DNA from 4 places in the Paenibacillus sp. FSL R5-0636 genome. Region 3 is predicted to be linked to each of the others. Evidence: riboswitches for the same ligand, from Rfam matches in the RefSeq annotation. Region 3 holds a riboswitch; each other region holds the start of a gene.
What was found. A riboswitch is a leader RNA that binds a small molecule or an ion and turns the genes downstream of it on or off. The one in region 3 is predicted to bind thiamine pyrophosphate.
Positions count from the first base shown of each region.

Region 1: linked by a shared signal. The riboswitch ahead of thiC (phosphomethylpyrimidine synthase ThiC) and the one ahead of MKX34_RS13415 (ABC transporter ATP-binding protein) in region 3 are both predicted to bind thiamine pyrophosphate.
Region 2: linked by a shared signal. The riboswitch ahead of MKX34_RS09380 (thiamine phosphate synthase) and the one ahead of MKX34_RS13415 (ABC transporter ATP-binding protein) in region 3 are both predicted to bind thiamine pyrophosphate.
Region 4: linked by a shared signal. The riboswitch ahead of MKX34_RS02120 (ABC transporter substrate-binding protein) and the one ahead of MKX34_RS13415 (ABC transporter ATP-binding protein) in region 3 are both predicted to bind thiamine pyrophosphate.

Region 1 covers NZ_CP150232.1:6,299,014-6,304,580, forward strand. The annotation lists gene MKX34_RS28725 (phosphotransferase) at 1-965, opposite strand, end outside; gene thiC (phosphomethylpyrimidine synthase ThiC) at 1,051-2,793, opposite strand; TPP riboswitch at 2,897-3,005, opposite strand; gene MKX34_RS28735 (beta-galactosidase) at 3,077-5,128, opposite strand; gene MKX34_RS28740 (AraC family transcriptional regulator) at 5,299-5,567, shown strand, end outside.
Region 2 covers NZ_CP150232.1:2,165,690-2,171,256, reverse strand. The annotation lists gene thiH (2-iminoacetate synthase ThiH) at 1-979, opposite strand, end outside; gene MKX34_RS09390 (thiazole synthase) at 1,014-1,781, opposite strand; gene thiS (sulfur carrier protein ThiS) at 1,837-2,040, opposite strand; gene MKX34_RS09380 (thiamine phosphate synthase) at 2,079-2,684, opposite strand; TPP riboswitch at 2,800-2,901, opposite strand; gene MKX34_RS09375 (SDR family oxidoreductase) at 2,988-3,860, opposite strand; gene MKX34_RS09370 (GDSL-type esterase/lipase family protein) at 4,097-5,567, opposite strand, start outside.
Region 3 covers NZ_CP150232.1:2,980,868-2,986,434, reverse strand. The annotation lists gene MKX34_RS13430 (amino acid ABC transporter ATP-binding protein) at 1-104, opposite strand, end outside; gene MKX34_RS13425 (amino acid ABC transporter permease) at 118-786, opposite strand; gene MKX34_RS13420 (amino acid ABC transporter substrate-binding protein) at 840-1,676, opposite strand; TPP riboswitch at 1,899-2,002, shown strand; gene MKX34_RS13415 (ABC transporter ATP-binding protein) at 2,201-2,896, shown strand; gene MKX34_RS13410 (ABC transporter permease) at 2,877-3,653, shown strand; gene MKX34_RS13405 (ABC transporter substrate-binding protein) at 3,650-4,687, shown strand; gene thiM (hydroxyethylthiazole kinase) at 4,729-5,523, shown strand; gene thiD (bifunctional hydroxymethylpyrimidine kinase/phosphomethylpyrimidine kinase) at 5,547-5,567, shown strand, end outside.
Region 4 covers NZ_CP150232.1:477,635-483,201, forward strand. The annotation lists gene MKX34_RS02120 (ABC transporter substrate-binding protein) at 156-1,205, opposite strand; TPP riboswitch at 1,367-1,477, opposite strand; gene MKX34_RS02125 (hypothetical protein) at 1,636-3,099, opposite strand; gene MKX34_RS02130 (MFS transporter) at 3,172-4,392, opposite strand; gene MKX34_RS02135 (pyridoxamine 5'-phosphate oxidase family protein) at 4,553-4,972, shown strand; gene MKX34_RS02140 (response regulator transcription factor) at 5,092-5,567, shown strand, end outside.

The DNA.
Region 1 (5,567 bases), 3.3 Mb from region 3:
GGTAAATTGTTCAGGTTCTTAGCCAGCCAATTCATTTCTTTTGCAAAACGTTTTGGAGGTACACTATGTTTGTCCATCGCGGCATTAATCCACCACGGGCTTTCCATATACCACAACAACTGCAATGATTTTGTTAAATCCCCCTGCTCCACCGTTCGTTCCTCACGATATCCGTCAATAAATGCTGAAGCTAGTGCTCCATCTAAATCTTCATCTAAAGCACATGACATCACTGCTCGCGCCACATCTAGCTGCGGATAATCATATTTGAACCGATCAAAATCTAGAATTGCAGACAATTGGCTATCTTGAAATAAAAGATTATCAACCCATAAATCACGATGTGCCCATCCAGCTACAAGTCCTTCGAATATTTCCGGATCTATTTCTTCAGTCGCTCTCAGTTGTATCTCTAGGTCAGTGATGATTGAAGTTTTGCCCATTTCCTTTGATTGTTGTAGGAGTACATTCCAATGTTCTAAACGTTCCTCAGGGCTTTGGGGAATAAATTGTGGGGTTCTTTTCAAACTAAGGGTCCCATCATTTAATAAACGATGCATTTTACCTGTGGCACGACCCAAATCAAACATTTGAAGGATGTTAATTTTGCCCGGCTCTATGACACGCCCTTCACAATATTCCATAACCATAAACGTCTCTCCCATATCTGATTCCAGTAAAACTTTATGGTTATAAGCCAACAATTCGGGACATGGGAGTCCCTGTAGATACAATCTTTTCTGTTGAGAAAAGGCGAAGCTCAGTTCTTCTGGGTTATACAATTTATATCTTTTTTTGTTGTATTGTTTAAGTAGAAATGGTCCTGATTCCGTTGTGATTTTCCACTTAAGATTTAACCAGCCACGTTTTATTGGGGTAGCATGAAGGACTTTCAATCCAAAAAAATGATAGAAACTATTACTTAAATCCTCTAAAATGGCTTCCTCTGAACGAATCGCTTCCATTTCATCAACTCCTATCTATTCAAAGTATAAAAGAAGAAGCCGCCAATGACGACTTCTTTTAGATATTTCTTTTTATCAGAAAAAGTTATCTATAAATGAGGCTCCCGCCTTGGAGAAACTCTTCTGCCTTCTCTTGCATTCCTGATTCAATTCTCGTCGAATTACGGATATTATGAGAGATCTTCATACTGCAAAATTTCGGCCCGCACATGGAACAGAAATGAGCTGTTTTAGCGCCTTCCGCAGGCAATGTCTCATCATGATATTCTAGCGCTCGCTCAGGATCTAACGATAAATGAAATTGATCACGCCAACGAAATTCAAAACGGGCTTTCGAAAGAGCATTATCCCGGTCTTGTGCTCCTTTATGCCCTTTCGCCAAATCTGCGGCATGAGCCGCTATTTTATAAGTAATGACCCCTACACGTACATCTTCCTTATTAGGCAGGCCAAGATGCTCCTTCGGAGTTACGTAACACAACATTGCTGTACCGAACCAACCAATCATCGCTGCACCTATAGCAGAGGTAATATGATCATAACCAGGCGCAATATCTGTAGTCAGTGGACCTAATGTATAAAAAGGGGCTTCGTTACAGGTTTCAAGTTGCTTATCCATATTCTCTTTAATCAAGTGCATCGGCACATGTCCTGGACCCTCTACCATCACCTGTACATCATGACTCCAAGCTATAGCTGTTAATTCACCTAACGTCTCTAACTCGGCAAATTGTGCTTCATCATTCGCATCAGCAATCGAACCCGGACGTAATCCATCGCCTAGGGAAAAAGAAACATCGTACAGCTTCATGATTTCACATATCTCTTCAAAATGTGTATATAAAAAGTTCTCTTGATGATGCGCAAGACACCATGCCGCCATGATGGAGCCACCTCTTGAAACAATGCCTGTCATACGTTGTGCAGTCAACGGGATATAACGAAGCAGAACCCCCGCATGAATGGTAAAATAATCAACCCCTTGCTCCGCTTGCTCAATGAGCGTATCACGGTACACTTCCCATGTTAAATCTTCCGCTTTCCCATTCACTTTTTCCAACGCTTGATAGATAGGCACCGTGCCAATAGGAACAGGAGAATTACGGATGATCCACTCGCGTGTCGTATGGATGTTTTTACCTGTGGAGAGATCCATTATATTATCTGCACCCCAGCGGGTGGCCCATCTCATCTTCTCTACCTCTTCCTCTATGGATGAGGATACTGCGGAATTTCCTATATTGGCATTGATCTTCACTAAAAAATTGCGTCCAATAATCATTGGTTCACTCTCTGGATGATTGATATTTGCTGGAATGATGGCGCGGCCGCGGGCTACTTCATCTCTTACAAATTCCGGTGTCACATTCTCACGAATCGCAACGTATTCCATTTCCGAAGTAATAATCCCTTTGCGTGCATAATGCATTTGAGAGACATTACGCCCCTTTTTCGCTCGCAAAGGTTTTCTATGGAGCGCTGGAAACACTTCCGCCACAGCTTTTCCCGTTGCATTCCCGTTATCTTCAGGCTTCACGGTTCTTCCTTCGTACGCTTCCGCATCCCCTCGTTCCTCAATCCAGCTTAGACGATTGGGCTCTAACCCCTGACGAATATCAGTATGAATATTAGCATCCGTGTAAGCCCCGCTTGTGTCATAGACATGAATTGGGGCATTCTCCTCTTCGCCGTCTATGCCCGCAGTTGGACTAAGTGAGATCTCCCGCATAGGCACCTGAATATCAGGCCGTGAACCCTTTACATACACTTTTTGACTTGCTGGAAAAGCTGATAGATTGATTGGATCGTTGTTCAATTCGCTTGTCATCTCAATTCCTCCTATAAGGTGATTTGATCAAGCGGAGACGGTCTACTCCCCACACATAGAAAAGGCCACATCTGTATAAGATGCGGCCTTAGAGTAGACAAATAGAAATAGAGCTCCATTTCCTCCGCTGGCATTATCCAGATCAGGTTTGACGGTCGATAGTTATAACTATCCTCTCAGCCTGGTCCCACCAAGCTCCCGTGACTATATAATTGCTACTTCAAAGTATAACCGAAAAGAGAGAATTATCCAAATCTACTCAAATGTGAGATCAATGTATACGTTAGTTTAACACCAATACCCCAAATCCTTCCAGAAGCACCTCGCCCGACAATGTTGTGCCGCTCAGTAAATCTGTTTTGGTCTCACGAAGATGGATCGTGACAGGAGTCTCACTATAATTAAGCAAAAAAGCATAACTGGAAGAAGCTCCGGTACGGACTTGCAGCTCTACCTCTTCTGGGAGCTCCAGCCAATCTGCTGGCGATTGTAGATCCATTAAATTTATGATCTCAGCCGCTGCCTGTTCATTAAATACGGCTCCGTAATACCAAACCTCACCCTTGCCGCGACGATTTCTAGTTACCGCCGGTTTTCCCGCATAATAATCAGAAGCGTAAACCGCCATCACTTCAACCGAAGCTTCCTCTATTTTGAGAATATCATTAAAGTCATCTGCTCCCGTAACGACTTCGGCCGCGCCCGACCAGCTAATTGTTGTTGGCTGACGACTGCCCTTAACCATTGTGAATTCTTCAACTGTGATCCCGCATAGATCCTTAGCAGCACCTGGGAAAGGACGCATATAACATTGACCCCGCTCATCCTTATACCCAGTTCTACAGCCGAAGATCAGTTTGCCGCCTTGCTGAACATATTCATCCAGCAGTGCTGCTGTCTCATCTGTCATAATCGCTGGGTGAGGATAGATAAGCACGTCGTACCTTGCAAGCTCCTCCAGCGTTGTTTTTTTGCGTAAATAGAGTACGTCATTCGGGATATGCTTCCGTTGAAGCGCCTTGTACCACTCCTTATTGCTCTTCCACATAAACGGGCCATGCCAAACATCGTATTCTCCATCCCACTCATTGTCATAATCACGAACAATAGCAATGTTAGCCTGATTACGAGTACCGACAAACGCTTGACCTGCTGCTGCCAGCTCCTGACCGATCTGCCCCGCTTCCCGCACTCTCCGGTTAGGCTGATTATGATAGTCATTGATTCCATGCCAATAAATTTCATTGCCCATCGTAGCTGTCCGCCAGCGGAAATATAACACCATATCTGCCCCATGAGCGATCGACTGATAAGTCCATAACCGCATCTGCCCGGGCTTTGGAGAAGGCATATCCATCCGGTTCACCCAGCCACCCGGGCCCGACTGCTGCTCCATAATGCAGAAATTCGGGGATATCGAACGAACAACAGATAACGACAGTCCCCAGCCTCTATCATTCAGCGGATTCCGCTCATTCGGGTCATAAAAAATAGTAGAGAACTGAGGATAGGAATCATAGCTGAAGAAATCCAGCAGTTCATCCGTCATTTCATGGCTATCGAGATGACCGAACAGACCGTTCGTGGTTACCCATTGCTTAGGGGCAAGTTTACGAATGATATCCGCTTGGTTTTTGGCAAAAGAAATTGTATTGTCCGAAATAAACCGTTTTTCATCCAATGCCTGATGAGGATTGGGTTGCTTCGGTACTGGAGTCGGACGTGGAAGATAGACCTGAGACCAGTCACTATAGCTTTGATTCCAAAAAACAGCTCCCCATGCCTCGTTCAAATGCTCAAGCGTAACATATTTCTGCTGTAGCCATTCCCGGAAGGCCTTATGGTCACTCTCCGAATAAAATTCACTGATCTCACAGTTGAGCTCATTATCAATTTGCCAGCCAACTACACCCGGATGATTGCCGTAATGTTCAGCCATTTGTTCTGCAATACGTGCACACAGTTCCCGGTATTTAGGACTGCTGTAATTATAATGGCGGCGCATGCCATGCTGAAGTGTAACACCTTCGTAGGTTACATTTAATACTTCTGGATATTTATCAGTCAACCAAGCTGGAGGCGTTGCCGTCGGAGTACCAAGTACAACCTGAAGACCATATTTATGTGCTAGATCAATCGCCCGATCAAAGAGCCCGAACTGAAACTCCCCTTCTGTGGGTTCAAAAATAGACCAAGCAAACTCCCCCATCCGAATGATCGTAAAGCCGAGTTCACGCATCCGGCGATAATCGTCCTCCCACATGTTTTCTGGCCAGTGCTCCGGATAATAACAAACGCCAAGCTCGAATTTTTCAGTTGCGACAGGTTTCTTCATCATTACCTCCAAAGTATTAAAAATATGCTTTCAATATTTTATAATTCTATTGTAGTATCAATGATAAGAGGTCTTATATAACAAAATATTGCTATCATATAACAATCTTGCGTTTATTGCCTTAATCCAACTTGCGCTCTGTTGCGCTACAGAAATGGGTGCTGCCAAACATGAAGAAACAATGGTATTTGCCGACACCGGCTTTTTCAAAATATGTCTGTTATCCTGAATTTTTGGGACATTACACTCACTTTCCACAACATACAGAGAGAAGAAGCGAAGGGTTTCTGGGGAGTTATAACCTGCATTTGATCTTTGGTGGGGAGGGTTATGTATTCCATGAGGGCGAACGTATTCCGATGAGTAGAGGACGAGGTTTTCTGTACCCAAAAGGGGCTTATCAGCAATACGGCTCTGACCCAGGCGAGCCTTGGGATGT
Region 2 (5,567 bases), 820 kb from region 3:
GACCGCCCACCTCAGTTGTGACCCCGGCTGACATCTTAGTTATTCCTAGATGAATTAAATGATCGCGTAGAGAGGCAGGCTCTCTTGTAGATAAAGTAATGCCCGAACGGGGTAAAAATAACCGGTATGCCAAAATAATCTGCACTAGTGATCGATCGGTAACATCGCACTCTGGGTTAAATTCCCCTAAATAAGGCCGAAACCGTGGGGGTGACAGGCTGATCTCGCAATCTGGATACCGATCCTGTAGATAGCGGGCATGCATGGCACTTTGGAATGCCTCTTGCCGCCAATCGTACATCCCGAGCAACGTACCAATATTCACAGAACGAAAACCTGCCTGACAGCCGCGTTCAGGTGCATCCAGGCGATTCCGGTAGTTTCTTTTAGGCCCTTTAACATGCAGCTTTTTGTAAGTCTCCTGGTGGTAAACCTCTTGGTATAGTGTTAGTCCATCCACCCCTGCTTGAAGAAGCTCTTTATATTCTGCAGTCGATAGAGGATTTATCTCAATACTGACGGAGGAAAAAAATTCTCTAAGTACAACTACACAATCCTTAATATATGAGACAGGATTCTCCCGGCGCGATTCACCAGTCAAAATGAGGATATGCCGCAGACCTGTAGCTGCAATCTTCTCAGCCTCCCTGCGAACCTCCTCCAAGGACAGCTTTTTACGCGGAAAATCATAAATGGAGCTGAAGCTGCAGTAGGTACAATGATTCACACAAAAATCGGCAAGATACATCGGTGTGAACAGCTGCATCGAATAACCAAAATGTGCACGGGTCAGTCGCTGAGCAGCTTGCGCCATCTCCTCTAGCAGCGGCGTTGCTGCCGGAGAGAGCAATGCCAGCAAATCATTTTCGTTCAGCTTGTCTTTTCCAAGCGCCCGCTTAACGTCATCCTCCCGGAACTCCTTCCACAGCTGCTCATAAGGATACTGCTCCAAGCGGGCCAGTGTGTCAAAAAAGCTCATGCTAATTCTCCCTCCTTTCGTGAACCTATCAAATTCAGTTCAGAAATCCAGTCAACGGTGACGAAGCAAAAGCAACTTCTTCTACAGGACCGAGTCCTGCCAAATAAGCTTTGCGGCCAGCGGATATCGCCTCGCGGAACGCTTCCGCCATGACGAGCGGATTACGTGCCGTTGCGATAGCCGTATTAAGCAGAACAGCAGCGGCCCCCATCTCCATTGCTTCCGCCGCTTCCGAGGGCTTGCCAATTCCGGCATCTACAATAATCGGCAAATTCACTTCTTCAATAAGAATACGCACAAGCTCCTTGGTGCGCAGGCCGCGATTCGTCCCGATCGGCGCACCAAGCGGCATCACAGCAGCAGCACCGGCATCTCTCAGACGTAAAGCAGCCGAAAGGTCCGGACTCATATATGGCAGTACTACAAAACCCTCCGCCGCTAGAATCTCTGTAGCTCGTATGGTCTCCAGATTATCTGGAAGCAGGTATTTTTGATCATTGATCACTTCGATCTTCACCCAGTTCCCCAGACCTGCAGCTCTTGCTAATCTTGCAATACGGACTGCCTCTTCCGCTGTACGCGCTCCTGAGGTATTAGGCAGAAGAGTCATGTGGCCGGGAATGTGGTTCATGATATTTTCTGCTCCACCTTCCGGGTCCACTCGGCGAAGCGCTACAGTAATCACCTGAGAACCAGAGCTTGCGATCACTTCGGGGATCAGAGCATTCCGGCTATATTTTCCGGTTCCGATAAATAATCTACTAGTTAATCCGATGCCTCCAATATGTAACGGGTCATGCATGAAATTACCTCCCTTTGGTTCTTATAAATTTCTCAAAATTCTATACCGCTCCATCTCAACCCCCACCAACAAAGTGCACCAGTTCCAAACGATCATCCTCGCTCAGAGCAGTACTTTCATAATTCTCCTTACTGACAATTTCTCCATTCAGCTCAATGATCATCAGACGACCCGACCACTCAGGAAGACTGATCAAATCAGCTATAGTTTGAACACCACCAGAACACTCTGCGGATTTCCCGTTAATCAACAGTCTCATTCTGAATCACCCCCTTCGCCTATGCTTTTACCTCCCGGCTATGAATGAACCGCCTTATGAATAGCTTTGGCGGCCTCATAAGGATCATCCGCTCCGCAAATACCGGACATCACAGCAATTCCTGCCGCGCCTTGCCTAATGATCTGTGCCGCATTAGCGGGACCAATTCCGCCAATCGCAATTACAGGAATAGAGCTAGTCTTCACCGTTTCTGCAAGCAGCTCTAACCCACGTGCGGGCAGCCCTAGCTTGCTCGCCGAGGGAAATACATGGCCAAACAAGCAATAATCAGCTCCCTGCTCTGAAGCATTCGCCGCTTCTTCCGGAGAATGAACCGATCTCCCCAGCCAAAGCTGAGGTGCAATTCGCCGGGCTGTAACCGGGCTCAGACTGTGCCCAGCCAACTGAACACCCGCGGCACCAGCTGCCAATGCTACATCGATCCGGTCATTGATTATCAGTTTGGTAGCGGGTATACCGGCAGCCAACAGCTCCTGTGCCGCAGAGAGCAGTTCGCGTGCTGGACATTGCTTCTCTCTTAAGTGAATATAATCGACCCATGTCTGCACCGTGACAGCCAGTTCAACAAATTGTCTCAACTGCTGCTTGCCGTCTGATATTAGATGGATCTCAGCTTGTACCACTCGCGATCTCCTCTCTCTCACTTCCCTGTAGGTCAGTAAAAAACAAAAAAACTGCCCCCGTAAGGAAGGCAGTCAGAATCTGTAAATAGACGGTACTACAAATAGCCCGACAACAGAAATTCGTTCTCCACTTCCCTACGCTGGTCTTAACCAGATCAGGTTCAAAGGGTCCGGAAATCCATTCCGTCTCAGCCAAACGGCACCCCTAGTGACATAAATATACAATTTTAAATGCTAACGTGGTTTATAGTAACATATTTTTTTATTGAAATACACCCATTTATTCACATTAGCTGTACTAATCTAACCGTTTACTACCTCGCCACCATTTACATGAATAACCTGTCCAGTCACATAACTGGAATCGTCAGAGGCAAGATATACATAGGCTGGCGCCAGCTCCTCTGGTTGTCCAGGCCGTTTCATAGGCTGCGTGCCTCCAAACTCGCTAACCTGCTTCGCATCAAAGGTAGAGGGAATTAGCGGTGTCCAGATTGGACCTGGTGCTACACCGTTTACCCGTATGCCCTTCTCCGCCAGATTCGTGGACAAAGATCGTGTGAAACTCAGGATAGCTCCTTTAGTTGATGAATAGTCCAGCAGCTGCGGGCTTCCGCGATAAGCGGTAATTGAAGTTGTATTTATAATTGTAGATCCTGCTTTTAAATGAGGCATAGCTGCTTTTGTTAAATAGAACATCGCAAATATATTCGTACGGAAAGTACGCTCTAGCTGCTCGGAAGTAATATCCTCGATCTTAGCTTGCGGATGTTGCTCCGCCGCGTTATTGATGAGAATATCAAGCTTTCCTAAGCCCTCTACCGTCTGTTTAATAAGATCCTTACAGAATTTCTCGTCACCGATATCACCTGGAATTAGGATACATTTGCGGCCTTCCTGCTCGACCTGACGTTTAGTTTCCTCTGCATCTGAGTGTTCATTAAGATATGAAATGACCACATCAGCACCTTCTTTAGCAAAAAGCACAGCAACTGCACGCCCAATTCCGCTGTCTCCACCGGTAATCAACGCCGCCTTGTCTTGCAGTTTACCTGCTGCTTTATAATTTGCCGGCTCGTATTTGGGCAGCGGCGTCATTTCACTCTCAATCCCTGGCTGATGATGCTGCTCCTGTGGGGGTAAGGTTTTTGTAGCTTGTTTATTATTGCCTGACATCTTCCCTATCTCCTCTCGTTAAGCAAATTGATAGTTAACTGATCATCTTAGGATGGCACAACAATGCATGTTTATACGCTGGGTTTGTCATTTTCTTAAATCGCTTTACGAATCTTACTTACCACAATGCAAGTAGAAATAAACAACCGTGGATGTAAACTGCTGTAAGTGGAGAGGACTTCACTGCATACAAAAAGGCACAGCACCGCTGCTGTGCCTTGAATTGTTCACCCTAACTATTTCAAAGAAGAAACATGATTTTCTGCATTCACTTCATGTTCCAGTACCCACATAAAATAAAGAGCCTTAGCTGCTTTCTCCCGGGTCACTATGGCTTTAGGTTCTAGTTCTGTCCCATTGACCATTTGACCTCTAGCAATCCCCACTTCAGATCTAATAAGCCCTAATTCATAAGCACTTTTCACTTTTGAAATTAAAAAGGGAGAAATGTCCGCCGTATCAACCAGCTGCTGCCAGGATACAAGTGGATAGTACATCGCTCCTCTAGCTCCTGGATCCAGATTGAAATCATAACCAGGATCTCCTGGCACTACTGCTGTGCCGTTATAATCAGTCATGTACTTAGGTTTATTAGCAAACTTTACTTGGTAAACATCATAGAGAATAGCACCCATCGTTTCACGTGACAGCTTACCTTTCGGATAATAGGCAAGATCTGATCTTTCCACTTTCATTAACTTAGAAATACTGCGTGTGAATTCAGCAACTGTCATCTCCGTATCTGGCTTAAAATTCCCTTGACGGTCTTTGCCCATTACTCCCAGCTGGATTAATTTTTCAATTTGATTGCGGTAATAAGCAGCTTCCCCGGTCGTCGTATCATTAGTTATTTCCGGAAAAACCTTATCCCAGTTGCCTGTTAGTGCCGCATGCTTAACGTTCCCTTTAAGATAAGCAGTAATGGAGGCAGCAGTAGAATCGCCAGTAGCACCTTTCTCTACAAGCTCCGTAACAATCATCCGCGAAAATTGTTTGGCGAGCGCTTCTTTAAAATGAGTCCCATCGATTTTCTTTGAAGGATGCCCGTTAGCGTAACTTCCGTCATTTGTTTTGCCTGGCGTTTCTCCGGCTTCAATTGACATGAAGAGGGCTGTTATCGCTTCTACTCCGATCTCGTTATAATATTTCAGACTTTCCGAGTTAAGGTCAATAAGTGTAACTCCAGATTCATCTGCAACCCGTTTAAGAATATCTACAAACTTTCTTGATTTAAAAGAATTCTCATAGATATATCCCGGACTTGCATTCCCTTTAATTCTGGACATTGGCGTTACCAGTACTGGTATCATGCCCCGGGCTTGGATCGCAGGGAGATAAACTTCTTTAAGGTAGTTTTCATACATTGCCTCAGTCGAACCTCTGCCGTAACGTCTGAACTCATCTGCACTCTCATCATTGTGTCCGAATTGAATAAACACATAATCCCCAATGCTGCCACTCAGTAAAATGTCGTTAAGTCGACCTTCTGTATAGGCATTTTTAAACGAGCGTCCTCCCATGGAATAGTTAGTTACACTCACTTTATGTTGATTAAACATACTGCCAATAATCTGGCCCCAACCACTCATTGGCGCTTCGTCGAAGGTGTAGGACTTGACCGTGGAATCTCCAAGTATAAATAAATTCGGAAGAGCTCCAGCTGCTCTATGCTGTGGCAAAATCGGTTCCAGTATGATCTCCTCAATC
Region 3 (5,567 bases):
GGCCCAATAATGACAAGTACCTTTCCATGCTCCATTTTCAGATCAATACCCTTTAACACTTGGAGTGCGCCGAAGGATTTATGCAAATTAATGATTTCAATCACAAGTATCTCTCCTTTAGGTCGCAGAGTAACGATCGAGTCGTTTCTCCAAGTAATTTTGCAGCGCCGACAGCACAGAACAGAACACTAAATAAAACAATCCTGCTTCGGAGTATACCAGCAGAGGCTCATAAGTGGTAGAGGCTACCTGCTGTGCGGTTCTAAACATCTCCGTATAGGTGATGATCGCTGCAAGCGAAGTATCTTTAACCAAGCTAATAAAGGAATTGGATAACGGCGGTACAGAAACGCGCGCAGCTTGTGGCAGAATTACGCGGCGCAGAGCCTGCCCACGAGTCATCCCGACTGAGAAGGCAGCTTCCCATTGGCCTTTATGTATCGACAGGATAGCAGCGCGTACGATTTCCGATGAATAAGCCCCTACGCTAAGGGTAAATCCAATGGTGGCGGCAATGAAGGGGTCGAGTACAATGCCAACAGCCGGCAAACCATAAAATATAATAAATAGCTGCACTAACAATGGGGTTCCTCGAATAACCCACACATAAAAACGGGCGATTAGCTTCGGAATTACCCACGGTGAAAGACGTGCCAGCGCGGTTAGGATCGCCAAAATCAATCCAAGCACAAAGGAAAGTAGCGCCAACGGAATGGTAAAAGCCACCCCGGCTTTTAGCAGGGGTAGCAGTGTGTCTAAGAAAATTTGTATTTTGCGGTCATCCATTATTCAGACATCCTTTTTAGCTTCCAGGCTTAATTAGCCTTGCTAGCCTTGTATTATTTTGAAACGTCAGCTCCAAAGTATTTCTCGGAAATTTTCAAGTACGTTCCATCACTCTTCATCTCTGTAATCGCATCACTGACCGCTTTCACCAGCTCATCATTACCTTTCAGGAATACCGCGGCACTTTGTGATCCTTCAGGAATCTCATCAACCACTTTAATTTTTGCATCTGGTTTTTGTTTTTTCAGATCCAGATAAGACAAGCCATCATTCACAGTTGCATCAATACGTCCCGAAGTCAGCAGGTCCATCGCTTGATTGAAACCGTCTGTAGCTACGATTTCAGCACCGTTCTCACGAGCGATGTCGGATAAGTTACTTGTCAGGGATTGTCCGGCTTTTTTACCCTTAAGATCGGCAAAGGTCTTAATATCCTCATTGTCTTCGCTCACAATCAATACTGCTTTGGATACGATATAGGGTTCAGAGAAATCATATTTCACTTTGCGATCTTCGTTAATGGAAACTTCATTAAAGATTACATCAAACCGTTTCGCATCCATTCCAGCGAAAATACCATCCCACTGAGTTTCAAAAAATTCAGCTTTAACACCTAAACGCTTTGCTACTTCTTCAGCAATTTCCACGTCAAAACCAGTCAATTTCCCCGCAGTGTCATGATAAGTAAAAGGCGCATAAGTCCCTTCTGTACCTATCCGCAATTTGCCGCTGGCTTTCACAGCCTCCAAACTGTTTTGCGCTGAAGATGCTGCTCCACCATTCGTTCCAGCTGTAGGTTCAGCAGCCGTATTGGTATTCGAATTATTGCCGCAAGCCGCTACAAGGACCACGGTTAACGCCAATATAATAGTTAAACTCCATTTTTTCATTATTAAATCCCCTCTCTCTATCCGGTTTTTTTCCGGTAAATTGAATAGTACACTGCCATCACATGATCGTCAATACTTTTTTCCGATTATATACATCGGAATTATAATATTAACTAGATTCCTACCTATATCTTACCCAATCTTGGATTAATCCTTCACTTCTTTCTCTCTTTACTTCTCAGAAAGATATGGTATATTTATAAACAAATTAATATGGACCTGTTATTTCACTAGGGGAGTCGGCCGACTGAGACGGAGCTTCAAGCTCCGGACCCTTGGAACCTGATCTGGATCATACCAGCGGAGGGAAGTGGAGCAGAATTTTCATCAAGCATGTTAAGTGTTATTATGCAGAATGAACTTTTTGACCCATTCATTTCCTCTGGAAATGGATGGGTCTTTATTTGTTTAGGCGCTCCACAAAAATTTTAGGAGGTTAGATCATCACGACCATTTTATCTATTCAAGGCCTAACCTACTCTTTTCCGGAATCTGAGCACCCCCCTGTATTCGCAGATCTATCTATGGATATCAGGCAAGGGGAATTCGTCTCCGTAGTAGGTGCTAGCGGATGCGGGAAAAGTACATTTTTCAAAACGATTGCCGGTTTACTCGAACCTACTCACGGAAAAATAAAACTCTCTACGCACCCGTCAACCGCTAGTCGTTTAGGCCAGATCGCTTATATGCCTCAGCAGGATTTATTGCTGCCTTGGAGGACAGTGCTCGACAACTGCCTTTTGCCTTGGGAGATCAAGCCCAGATTCAATAAACAAGAAACGATCACTCAGATTCGGGAAATGTTGACCCGCTTCGGCTTAGCAGATGTAGAGAAGGCTTATCCCCATGAACTTTCGGGTGGAATGAAACAGCGAGTCGCATTTCTGCGCACCTTAGTGGCTGGAGGCGGAACTGGTCTGATGCTGCTGGATGAGCCCTTTGGCGCTCTCGATGCCATGACCAAACGCGAGATACACCGTTGGCTGTTGGAGTTATGGGGTGAATTGAATCAGACGATTATGCTCATCACTCATGATCTGGAAGAAGCACTATTGCTCAGTAACCGGATTTATTTATTATCTGGCGGTGCGCACAGCGAATTACAGGAGATCGTTGTGGATCTACCAAGGCCAAGACATTATAAGATGAACTATGAACCCCGGTTTATAGCACTACGGGAAGAGTTGGAGCGAAGATTGCATGCAACCTATACCTTTTAAAAAATATCTAGACAACTATGGTCCCTTCCTTCTTCTGGTACTGCTCATTCTTGTAATCTGGGAGTCGGCTGTTCGCCTTCACATGATTCCAGCCTTTATTCTCCCTGCACCTTCCTCTATTGGAATCGCATTGATCGAGCACAGGCAATTATTATTCGGACAGCATTTATTGGCAACGTTACAGGAGATACTGGTGGGTTTTGTCCTTTCTGTTATTTGTGGTGTATTGCTGGGCACTGGAATGTTCCTGTATCGCCCCATAGAAAAGGCCATCTATCCCTTTCTTATCATTAGCCAGACGATCCCATTAATTGCGCTATCCCCCATTTTTATTATGTGGTTCGGATATTCGCTGTGGAGCAAAGTGGCTGTGGTGTTTTTGACGGCTTTTTTTCCAGTCGTAGTGAGTACATATGATGGACTTCGTACAAGTGGCCAGACTTACAAGGACTTATTATTAACATTTGGTGCAAACCGCTGGCAGCTGCTTGTCAAAACCCAAATTCCACTGGCGTTGCCTGCTTTTTTCTCTGGCTTAAAGCTGTCCATTGTATACTGCGTCATCGGAGCTACTATCGGGGAATGGCTCGGCGGCAGTAAAGGACTCGGTTACTTCAGCCGCAGAATGGCCGGAAATATGCAGAGCGATGAAATGTTCGCGGCTGTATTTCTGCTGTCCGCGCTTGGTGTGGTGCTTTTTCTGGCGATAGCTTTACTCGAACAATTATTTTTAAAGAAAAGAGGATCAAACCAATGAATCATTTAAAATCCCCACAACGAGGACTTATTTCTGTATTTCTAGTATGCACACTTTTGCTCTTAAGCAGCTGCGGGAAGGCAGACAAGATAAATAACAACTCCCAAACCGATCCCTCCAATACCGAAAATAAGCAGTCACACAAGCTGACGATTATGCTTGATTGGTATCCCAATGCCGTTCATTCCTTTCTATACGCTGCGCAACAGCAAGGTTTTTTCCAAGAGGAAGGTTTGGATGTCGAGATCAAAATGCCTGCAGACAGCAATGATTCCCTAAAGCTTGTTGCAGCGAATCAAATTGATCTAGCGCTCAGTTATCAGCCTCAGGTACTTATGGCACGCGGCGAGAAAATCCCTGTACGTTCGATTGCAGCAATCGTGCGGCATCCACTGAATCATCTGATGGTTCCTCAGGCTGGCAGTATTCATAGTCCAAAAGAGCTCGCGGGAAAACAAATCGGCTATTCCTCCATTCCGCTCTATGAAGCGATGATTCGGACAATGATCCAGAGTGATGGAGGCGATCCTTCATCCGCCAAGCTGATTGACGTAGGTTTTGACCTCATCCCTGCGATCTCTACTGGACAAGTAGACGCAATAATGGGCGGGTTCATCAACCATGAACAACTAATCCTTGAAAAAGAGGGACATCCGGTCACTTCGCTTAATCCAACGGATTACGGAGTGCCTGACTATTATGAGCTTGTGCTGGTGGCCAGCGAACAAGGATTGCAAAATTCTGAAGCCTACTTTAAAAAATTTCTAAATGCCATTACAAAAGGACAGGAATTTGTGGAGCAGAATCCTGAACAAGCCCTGGATTTACTGGTTGCACATGAAGATGCAACTTCACCGCTCGACAAGGAGATTGAGAAAAAAAGTCTTGAGATTCTGCTGCCGCTGATGAATGCTGGCGATCAATCTTTTGGATATCAAGACCCGACATCTTGGGAAAAGGTTCAGCAGTGGTTATCCACCAACAATCTTCTACCAGAGGATATTAAAGCACAGGAAGCTTTTATCAATCTGTAATGTTTAGTTAGTTGTTCATACAAGCTTGAGGAGGAATTATGATGAGTTATTTAGCCAAAGTACGGGAATCCAACCCGTTGATCCACAACATCACTAATATTGTGGTAGCCAATTTCTCAGCCAACGGTCTGTTGGCGCTTGGCGCCTCTCCCTTTATGGCGGATGCCCACGAAGAAGTGATCGACATCGCCGCTATGTCGTCTGCTGTAGTTCTAAATATCGGCACACTCAATGATTACGCCATTCAATCTATGTTGCTTGCTGGTAAATCCGCTAATAAACACAGGGTTCCCCTAGTGCTTGACCCGGTAGGTGCAGGCGCAACTTCTTATCGGACCGCTGTCACTCAAAAGCTAGTGAATGAGATGCAAATCACCGCACTGCGGGGGAATGTGGCTGAAGTCGCTAATGTCATTGGAGAGAGTTGGTCCATTAAAGGGGTGGATGCTGGCGAAGGTGAAGGCGATGTAGTCCTTTTGGCTGAAGCTGCTGCGAGGAAGTTAAGCTGTGTGGTCATCATAACTGGAAAAGACGATGTGATCACGAATGGAAAAAACACCTATATTGCCAGCAACGGTCACCCTATTCTCACGAAGGTTACAGGAACTGGCTGCTTGCTCAGCGCTGTTGTGGGGGCATTTCTCGCGGTAAGTGGCGGTGACTCGTTGGAGGCCGCAGTGGAAGCCCTCTCCTTCTATGGAGTAGCAGCTGAAATCGCCGCTGAACTAACAACTGGTCAAGGGCCGGGAAGCTTTCAGGTTGAGTTTCTAAATCAACTGACATGGGTCACACCAGAAGTCTTCCTAGAAAGATCCAGCATCAAACAGCTCAGTTAATGACCCTCAAAGGAGTGAATTCGATGATTATATCCAAAGCTCTA
Region 4 (5,567 bases), 2.5 Mb from region 3:
AAAAGCCAACTTTGATAACGAAGTAATTCAGGAAGCAAACTCGACGTCGAATCTTGAACGAACTTGGGAAGTCCGGTACTCACGTAGCACATCACTACGCTCCGTTCCTCCTTCCTCAAGTAACGTCCAACCTTCTTGGTTCTGAAGTCCGCTCTCTACTCCGCCGGTAAAAAATCATTACTGAATGCACTAGCAGCATCCAGCGGTTTATCCAGCAACTTCAGATCATACATCCAGTCGCCGTAATTTTGCCAGACCTCGGTTTTTTGCTCGCCCCAGCGGGCAGCATCGTCCTTGTATTTTGGGCTAAGCCATTTTTGGCTAGCTAGGACAAGGTCGGCGTCCAGGTCAGGAACGGCCTTCGATAACATACCGGCAGCCTCTTCCGGATGATCAATGGCATATTGATAACCTTTTGATGTGGCTTTCATGAAGGCCTTCACCAGCTCAGGATGATCTGCAATTTGCTTCTCACTCGTCGTCAGCACAGGCGTGTAATAATCGAGCTGTGGCGCATAATCCTTTAAGTACAGCATATCCAATGGCTGGCCACGCAACTCAGCCTCAACGCCAGTCCAAGCGTAGAAAATCCAGGCGAAATCAATGTCACGTTTGACGGCGGTAAAATAATCAGCTTCACCGATACTGATCAGCTTCACCTTTTTCACATCGCCACCTTCAGGATCCATGATGGCCTTCATGGCTGCTTCTTCGGCCGGTGAGCCCCAGCCTCCGTAGGTTTTACCTTCGAAATCCTTTGGTGATTTAATATTGCGATCTACTGGAGCGGCGAATCCCGACGTATTATGCTGAATAATAGCTGCTATCGAGACAAGGGGCACGCCTTGTAGACGGGCTAGCGTTAATCCTTCTTGGGCGCTGATGCCAAAAGCGGCTTCGCCAGAGGTAACCATAGTATCAGAACCCGCTGCGCCTGGCTGAACGATCTCGACGTCCAGGCCTTCTTCAGCGTAGTAACCAAGATCCTTAGCTACGTATAGACCGGTATGATTTGTGTTCGGTGTCCAGTCGAGTGCGACTTTAACTTTGGTGAGCTCTTTTGGAGCATCCGTCCCAGCCGCTGCAGTTGGATCAGTAGCATTTGCTTTGTTTCCGGCTGTATTCCCATTGTTGCTGCCGCATCCGGCAATGGCAAGAATGAGTACACAGGTGAGGCACAACGTAAGTGCTTTTTTGAGGTGCATGTCTTCTTCTCTCCTTTAAGGTTACAAGAATCCCGTCTTCACAACATGAACCGTAAAGTGTAGTATGTACGTTTTTCTACATCTTTTAGTGATCTTACAAAAAAAGCGCCCCGAGTGATCGGGACGCTGGCTTGGCGCAAGGTTAGTCAAGGTCACAGGGACCAGAACCAATTGGCGATTCCTACGCTGGCATTATCCAGATCAGGTATAAGGGTCAGTATCTTGTGGGATACAATCTCAGCCGGCCAATTCCAGCACCCCTGGTTCTATGAAGTTAACGGGTATTTCTATGTGCAATATAAGTAAGTATAAGTTTTGTACCCATACTTTATATCTTATATTTCTCGCATACGGTGTATTATAGACGGCTGTACTCGGAATGTCTAGTAGTGCACTCCTGAATTTTTCCAATCCAGTAGTTTCTTTTTTGCTAGTCTAGATCTTTATATTTCTTGCGGTGACGCCGTTTAAGCTCACTAACCAGCGCCCCTAGCGTGAGGACAACGCTGATCAGAATCCCGCTCATGATCACGAAGAGGGCAAGAAATTCAAAGGGGGAATATCCAATCATTTTACTCCATTGAATCTTTCCATCCAGATCGTCAATGACCTGATTCATGCCGTAAATCCCGCTTACTACCGTAAATACAGTGAGAATCATCAGCAGATTATCCCGTCGCTTGGACTGAAACTTATCCTGATACTGAAACAGGTCATTTAAGGTTTCTTTCACTTCCTCGAACAAAGCGTCGTTTCCGTATACTTTGCGCAGCTGAAGAAATATCTCCCGGCCCTGCGACTGCGAAATCAACTCCAAGAAGTAGAACTTCGCCGAGAACTTATTAATGGAGTAAATTAGATTGTCTATCTCCTCATAATCATGATTAATCCGAAGTCGGGAGTGCATATTGGCGAGCTTCAGCAGAACGATTTTGTGGAAAATATTGAGTAAAAATCCGTAATAATATTGCCCGTACATCTGGTTGGCTAGACTAACAGCAATCTCCTGTTCAGCCCGGGTCATGCAGCAAAAGGTCTGCTCATTCATCATATAATACGTGTCTGGGCCCCAGCGATTATAGGAATGCTCATGACAATAGTTTGCAATATACGCTGGATCGCTTGCACTGGCATAGGGCTTTCCGTTCAGATCAATTCCATCAAGCTGTGAGGCGCGATAGCGTAGATTTACACTAATCTCATCAGAACTTTCTTCATTCTGAAAGCCGTAAAAAGCTTGCACCTGCATTCTTTCATCTACGAAAAAAGGAAGGGTCTCAAAATAAGCCCCATTGATATCCGATTGATCCAGATATGGCTCCAGTCCATCCACCAAATTTCGGAAGACAAAATCCTCTACCATCTCATAGGTCTGTTCCCCGCAATGAATATAAGTGTAGTCATCCTGTATGAAGGTTTTCTCTAGCGCACGGAAACGATCCGCGAATTCTAGTGCAATACTAAAGGGAATCGAATCCCCCTCCAGCTGGACACGTATCGTCACGAATCCAAGCTGAAAGGGACATATGAATATATCCGTCGAGAGAATTTTGAAAAATATAGATTGCTGCGGAATCTCCAGAATGCAGTCGAGATTATTTACTCTGGAAAAACGGCGAAACGAGTCGGCATCCTTCCTGCGCGGAAAAAGGACGTGTGCGGCAAACGGTAAATAGGTGCGCTCCATTCGTTCATGGGAAACACAGTAACCTTCTCCATAATAGGCAGCTTCCAGTTCTTTGTTATCCAGAAAAAAACGTGTGAATCCGTCGTCCTGTAATTGCTGGATAAGCTGCTTAGAATCGCCCTTTTTTATAGAGAAGGGAAATATAAACTGCATAAGCGCAGTATGTAACAAAGGCTCAGTTGAAGACTCATTTAAAGACTCATTCATTCATTGTCCATCCTTGTGCTCAGAATATGCTTATAGATCACATTACCCTAAAAGGATAACGTTGATACTATTCTAAATACGGGAACTCTTTCCTTCCACCGCTTGCCTGGCTTGGAATCTCCATGCGGCAATGCTTAGCAGGAACAAGAAGGCAGCAAAAGTGGCAAGTAATCCGGCTGTTTGTGCCACTTCTAAATGGTCCATAGACCAGCCCGTAAACAGAGGTAGCAAAGCACCACCAACGCCTCCGGAAGCAATCATAATGCTGGGTGTTGACTCTTCGGTGCCAGGCAGCATTTTGCTGGAGAAAACCAATGCAATGGAGAAAATACCGGACATAAACAGCCCCAGCAGCAGAATTACAATGAAAGCAGTCATTCGATTGTCAGTGAACGGAAAGAGTGTCAGCAGTAACAAGGTTAGTAAACAGCTGCTGAGAATGTACACGCGATAAGATATTTTTTCGGCAATTACACCCGCAAACAATCTTCCTGTAGACATCGCTAGCCAAAAGAAAGTGACTGTCAGTGCTGCCGTAGACTCTGTCATCCCTAGCTTGGCAATAAAGATAGCCGGCATAAAGTTGACTAAACTCATCTCTGTGCCTACATAAAGAAAAAAGAAAACGATGAAGATCCCTAACAGAATCCATTGCTTACCTTTATACGGAAATTTTTTGTTAGAACGTGAGCTTGAGGAATGCGAATTGTCTGCTCCTTGGACAGAGGCACGTTCATCCAGCATGCGTTGTAGATTACCGAAGTGTCCTCTTGCCCAGAGGATAAGAGAAATCAAAGAGAAGGCAGCGACGATTAGAAAGGCCAATCTCCACGCTCCGGCAGCAATGAGCGGACTGGCGATAAGCGGCATCACGAGTGCGCCTATCCCGAATAGAACTTCGAGCCGGCTCATCGCAATAGCCGTTCCTTCGGTTACAGCACCAATAATGATGGTGCCGATAACCGCTTCGATCATCCCGAAACCAAAACCTGCGGCAACAGCGATAAAATACATCCAGCCCCAAGGCGGTAGAAAGGCATAGGCAACTTCTGCAACTATTAGAAGACTGGTGGCAATGAGGATGCCTCCACGTTTACCGAAGCGGCGATTAAGTAGGGGAGAGACCAACACGCCTGCTAAAAAACCAGCGAATTGACTAAAGATTAATTCACCGCCAGCACTGTAATTTTGATCATAATGTTGCAGTAGAACGGGCAGAATAGATCCCAGCACAACATGTGCCAGACCGATAACGAAGTAGGAGAGACAGCCGATCCAAATCAGTTTTTTCACGAAGTAAGCTCCTTATCTTGATGTAGTTTATGGAGTAAGGTCGGATTCAATGTGAACCTGAAGGGTACATTATAATAAGCACCATTGTTATGATAAATCCAAACGGTGAGCTTGGATATATAAACTTTTGTTTACATGCTTGAAGGGAGAGATTTACGTAATGGATAACAAACAACTGGAACAACTCATTATTAAAGCATTGGATGACAACAAGTTCGGTTCCTTTGGTACGATCGAAGAAGGAAATAAGCCGAAAGTACGTTATATGGCCATTTTCCATGAGGGTTTGAAGATTTATTTGGCTACAAATCGCAAAACTCATAAAGTGGAGGAGTTATCCGATAATCCGAATGCTTTTGTACTGCTTGGCTATGAGGCCGGCGGAAGCAAAGATGTGCTGGAGATTGAAGCGACCGCTACCGTCTCTAAGGATGAAGGCTTGCGCTCCAAGGTATGGAATAAAGAGCTGGAGCCATGGTTTACTGGACCTGATGATCCTAATTATGTGATTTTGGAGCTTACTCCAACACGTATTGAGTATGTAGGTAGCAATAAAGAGCATGGAGTATGGCAGCCATAAGCTATAGCCTTGAATTGATCAAACAGCCCTCCTATCCCCTATGGGGTAGGAGGGCTGTTTGATGTGTTATAATGACTTCAACTTTTTAGGTATTCATATCGGGGAGGAGCTAAAGCTACATGAGCGTTACTCTGTTATATATTGAAGATGATCGTGAGATTGGCAACGTAGTGTCTGCTGATTTAAGCGAAAGAGGATATAGTGTCCGCTGGCTACGAAGCGGCGAAGGTGCGATGGAAGAAGCCGGCGCCTGCCAACTGGCTATTCTCGATGTTATGCTTCCTGGTCTGGATGGGTTTACGATCGGGCAACGATTGAAACGTTCCTACCCTAAGCTGCCCATTTTAATGCTCTCCGCCCGAACCTCGATTGATGATAAGCTGCAAGGTTTGGAATTCGCAGATGATTACTTGACCAAGCCTTTTCATCCGGATGAATTGGCCGCTCGAATCGAGGTGCTGCTCAGACGGAATGGGGCATCTGTACAGGATTCGCTCACACTTAAACATCTGGTCGTATATGAAGGGGATAACCGCGTGATAAATGCTCAGACTCAGGAAGAAATCATGCTTACAGGCAAGCAATTTCAGATTTT